DNA from 2 places in the Streptomyces sp. NPDC006458 genome. Region 1 is predicted to be linked to the other one. Evidence: riboswitches for the same ligand, from Rfam matches in the RefSeq annotation. Region 1 holds a riboswitch; the other holds the start of a gene.
The links. Region 1 has a riboswitch for cyclic di-AMP ahead of ABZZ79_RS21310 (transglycosylase family protein). Riboswitches for the same ligand answer to the same signal wherever they lie in the genome.
Positions count from the first base shown of each region.

Region 1 (2,173 bases):
CTTCGACCTGGGACCGGGTCGCGGAGTGCGAGACGGGAGGGGCGTGGAGTGCGAACGACGGGTACGGGCAGTACGGGGGGCTGAGGCTGGGCCAGCTCGACTGGGAGAACTACGGCGGGCTTGAGTACGCCCCGGGTCCCGACCAGGCCAGCCGGCGGCAGCAGATAGCCGTCGCCGAGCGAGTCCTCGCGGACCAGGGTGTCTCGGCGTGGCCGACGTGCGGTCCGCTCGTGGGCCTCACGGCCGACGCCGGCCAGGCGGACGTCGACACCGGCGTCGGCGGGGACGATTCGGGACTTTCCGGATTGACCGACAGTTCTGATTCGTCTGGTTCATCCGGTTCATCTGGTTCGTCCGGTTCGAACTCCGATGACGGCTCCGGTGGCGACTCCGGCTCCTCGGACGCCGGTGCGGGCGATTCCGATTCGGGCAATTCCACCAAGGCGGACACTTCCACCACTTCGGACTCCGACTCCGAGGTCGACGGGGCCGGCTCCGCCTCTTCGGACCTGTCGCGGGAAACCGACGGCACCGGGACGGGCGATATCGATGACAACTCGGACAAGTCGCTACAGAGCGGCACCTCTTCGGACGGTTCGACCGAGGCCGGATCCGGACGGCACCGCGGCGTGAGCGCCGACGAAGGCGCGGGTGACAGCGGTGACGCGGCGACCGAGGACGGCCGTACGGGCGATTCCGCGGGCCGTCACGCCTCGCGCAGCGGCTCCGTCGCGCGGGACGCCGCCGACGGCGAGTACACCGTGCGGGAGGGCGACAGCCTCTGGGGCATCGCCGACTCGCTTGAGCTCCAGGGCGGATGGTCGGAGCTGTACGCCGAGAACCGCGAGACGATCGGCGTCGACCCGGACCTCATCGTGCCCGGTCAGAAGCTTGCGGTAGGGGTCGAACCGGGCGAAAAGTAGCGGGAGTTCACGTCATGGTTCGTGGGTTAATGTCCGTTTTGGCGAAAGTGTGGGATGAGTCTCAGACGCCCTGATCGTCTTTGATATTCCACCAATCGCGTGTCTACGGTCATGACCGCTCGCCAACGTGAGCCCCGGCCGCCGCAACGCCGAATCCTGCCAGTGGCCAATCCGGGAACAGTCGTCGCGTCAAGCGCCGTAGGCAGGAGCGGGGGACCCAAGGTAAGTGCCGGGCCCGGCGGTTGAGGTGACTCGACTCCGGAACCGGCTTGGGGTGAAGCCGCGCACCGAGAAGTGCGCGGCCGGGCAACTCAACCGGCCCGAACCCGACAGCTCACCTCGCAGGCGTCGGTGAGGGGATCCGCCATGCTGTTTTCCGGCAAGGGCAAGCACCGTCGTCCGTCCAAGGCCACTCGCGCCATCGCCATCGCCGGTGTGACCGGCGCCGCCGTCGCCGCCCCGCTGATCGCGGTCGGCAACGCCTCCGCCGCCACCGCCTCCGAGTGGGACGCCGTCGCCCAGTGCGAGTCCGGCGGCAACTGGTCCATCAACACCGGCAACGGTTACTACGGCGGTCTGCAGTTCTCCGCCTCCACCTGGGCCGCGTACGGCGGCACGCAGTACGCCGCCACGGCCGACCAGGCCAGCAAGACCCAGCAGATCGAGATCGCCGAGAAGGTCCTCGCGGGCCAGGGCAAGGGTGCCTGGCCGGTCTGCGGCGTCGGCCTGTCGAGCGCCGCGTACGACGGTGGCTCCGCCGCTCCGGCCGCCCCCACCGCCCCTGCCGCCCCGGCGCAGCCGGAGTCGCAGCCGAGCACCACCACCCGCTCGACCGAGCAGCAGAGCGCCTCCCGTTCGCAGGAGCGCCCCGCCGCGAAGAAGACCGTCACCACCCCGACCGGCAAGAAGGTCAAGAAGGGTGACGGCGAGTACAAGGTCGTCAAGGGCGACAGCCTCAGCGCGATCGCCGAGAAGCACAAGGTCAAGGGTGGCTGGCAGAAGCTGTTCAAGCTGAACCAGGACATCGTCGACGACGCGGACTTCATCTACCCGGGTCAGCAGCTGCACCTGAAGTAGTCCACCGGTGCGGCCCGGCCCGGCCCCCTCCGGGCCCCGGCCGCACCCGGCCCGCGGGCTGCTCCGCCCCCCACCGGACTGCCCCGGCTCCCGGCCGGTCCTGGCTCCCGTGCTGTTCCGGCCCCCACCGGACTGCCCCGGCTCCAGGCTGGTCCCGGCCATAGGGCTACCCC
Region 1 covers NZ_JBEXPR010000015.1:94,348-96,520, reverse strand. Annotated here, with positions in the region: partial or broken gene ABZZ79_RS21320 (transglycosylase family protein) at 1-209, shown strand, start outside; gene ABZZ79_RS21315 (LysM domain-containing protein) at 231-923, shown strand; cyclic di-AMP (ydaO/yuaA leader) riboswitch at 1,108-1,286, shown strand; gene ABZZ79_RS21310 (transglycosylase family protein) at 1,290-2,000, shown strand.

Region 2 (2,173 bases), on a different contig from region 1:
GACGGCAGCGGACTGCTCGCGGCCCACGGCGTCGACGTCGTCGTGCTCCCCGCGTACGAGGAGCTGGCCAAGGCGCCCAATCTCCATCTGCTCGGCTGACGTCCGAGGGCCTTGCGGCCGTACGGCGGCAGGGCCCGACCGGCGCCCCGGAGGACCGAAAAGGCCGCTCGGCGGGGGTGGGCGTCGAGCGATGTGCTTTCGGTCCCGCGGATGGCGTACACTGGTTTCACCGACGCGGGGTGGAGCAGCTCGGTAGCTCGCTGGGCTCATAACCCAGAGGTCGCAGGTTCAAATCCTGTCCCCGCTACTGAAGACTCAGGGCCGGTGTCCATGCGAATGGACACCGGCCCTGAGTCTTTTCCTTTACCTCGGGCAGCACCGCGCGCTGGGCGAGTTCTACGACCCCGAGGCGCGGCCCGCCGGAGGGGGGCGGTATGGCGCGACTCGCCGGACGGGGGCGACATGGCGCTGCTCGCCGTACGGCGGCCGGGAGTGGCGGCGAAGAAGCATGCGGCCTGCTGGCACCGATGTCACACCCGGTGATCGGATGAACGCCCTCCGCATAACATCTGAGTCACCGTCAAAAACTGGGACGGTACTGAGTTGCGGTCAAGTCGCCCGTTTTTGGCCGCTCATGGGGCGAACGTCCTGGCTGGAAAGTGTAATGATCAAGCCGAACAGCTTGGAATTGGGCACCCGGTTCTATTAACGTCCGATAACGCAGCGCGGTCGTCCCAGCCGTCACAAGAGACGGCTCCGTGCGCACGCGCCGAATCCCGCAAGGGAACCGGGGAACCACCAACTTGGGGTGAATCGAGCGTGATCCGCCGTGAAAACGGCAGATATACGCGCGTAGGAGACCTTCCTGCTCCGAACCCGTCAGCTAACCCGGTAGGCGAGAAGGAAGGAAAGGAGCACGCCCACGTGGCGTCCAACCCGCCTGTCCCGCAAGCCCCGTTCGTGCCGGGCCAGCGCACCGCCGACACCGATACCTTCGTCTACGGCGGCCCCCGCACCGACGACGGCCCGTGGGAAGAATGGAACCCCACCGCGGACTCCGTCCGCCCCGTGCGCGGCAGGCACCGTGTCTCCAAGCAGCGGGGCGGCGGACTCGCCCGCAGCTCCACCGTCCTCGGCGTCGGCGTCATAGCCGCCGTGGGCGCCGGCGGCATGGCCAGCGCCCAGTCCGGCAAGCCGCCGGTCGCCATCTCGATGCCCGACCTGCCCTCCGTGAGTTCCTTCCTGCCCGGGGAGGAGCCCGCCGAGGAGACCGCGGAGGTCACGTCCCCGCTCAGCTCCATCGGCACCACCACGGCCGACCCCGCCGAGGGCACCAGCGGCGCCGGGGAAGCCCTGCGCGCCCGCATCATGGCGCAGGCCGAGCAGCAGCAGGACCAGGCCGAGACCAAGGCCGCCGAGGCCGCGCAGGCCGCCGCGGAGAAGGAAGCCGCCGCGGCCGCCGCCAAGGCCGAGCAGGAGGCGCAGGCCAAGGCCGCCGCCGAGAAGGCCGCCGCGGAGGAGGAGGCCCGCAAGAAGGCCGAGGCCGAGCGCCTCGCCGAGCTGGCCCGTCAGTACACGCTGCCGACCTCCTCGTACACCCTGACCTCCGTCTTCGGACAGGCCGGCTCCATGTGGTCCTCCGGCTACCACACGGGCCTGGACTTCGCCGCGCCCACCGGTACGCCCCTCAAGGCCGTCCACACCGGCACGGTCACCGAGGCCGGCTGGAGCGGGGCCTACGGCTACCGCACCGTCCTCACCCTCGAGGACGGCACCGAGATCTGGTACTGCCACCAGTCCTCGATCAACGTCAGCGTCGGCCAGAAGGTCAACACCGGCGACGTGATCGGACGCGTGGGTGCCACCGGCAACGTCACCGGGCCGCACCTGCACCTGGAGGTGCACACCGGCGGCGCCGACAGCGGCGTCGACCCGATGGCCTGGCTGCAGAGCAAGGGCCTCACCCCCTGACGACCCGGGATGTTCCCGGCCGTGCGCCCCGGCGCGCACGCGTCCCGAGGACTTTCTGAATCACCGGCGGTCCTGACGACAACCCCCCGACGTCAGGGCTGCCGGTTCCTCATGTGCGGTACGGGTTGTGGACGGGACGGCCGCCGGGGAGTCCCTGGACGCCGTACCCGTAGTGCCCGAAAGACCCGTAGGCCCCGTAGTA
Region 2 covers NZ_JBEXPR010000022.1:141,804-143,976, forward strand. Annotated here, with positions in the region: gene ABZZ79_RS27970 (dihydrofolate reductase family protein) at 1-99, shown strand, start outside; tRNA gene ABZZ79_RS27975 (tRNA-Met) at 234-307, shown strand; cyclic di-AMP (ydaO/yuaA leader) riboswitch at 758-913, shown strand; gene ABZZ79_RS27980 (M23 family metallopeptidase) at 925-1,971, shown strand; gene ABZZ79_RS27985 (PrsW family intramembrane metalloprotease) at 2,081-2,173, opposite strand, start outside.
Region 2: it holds a riboswitch for cyclic di-AMP, as region 1 does, so the genes downstream of both, ABZZ79_RS27980 (M23 family metallopeptidase) here and ABZZ79_RS21310 (transglycosylase family protein) in region 1, are expected to answer to the same signal.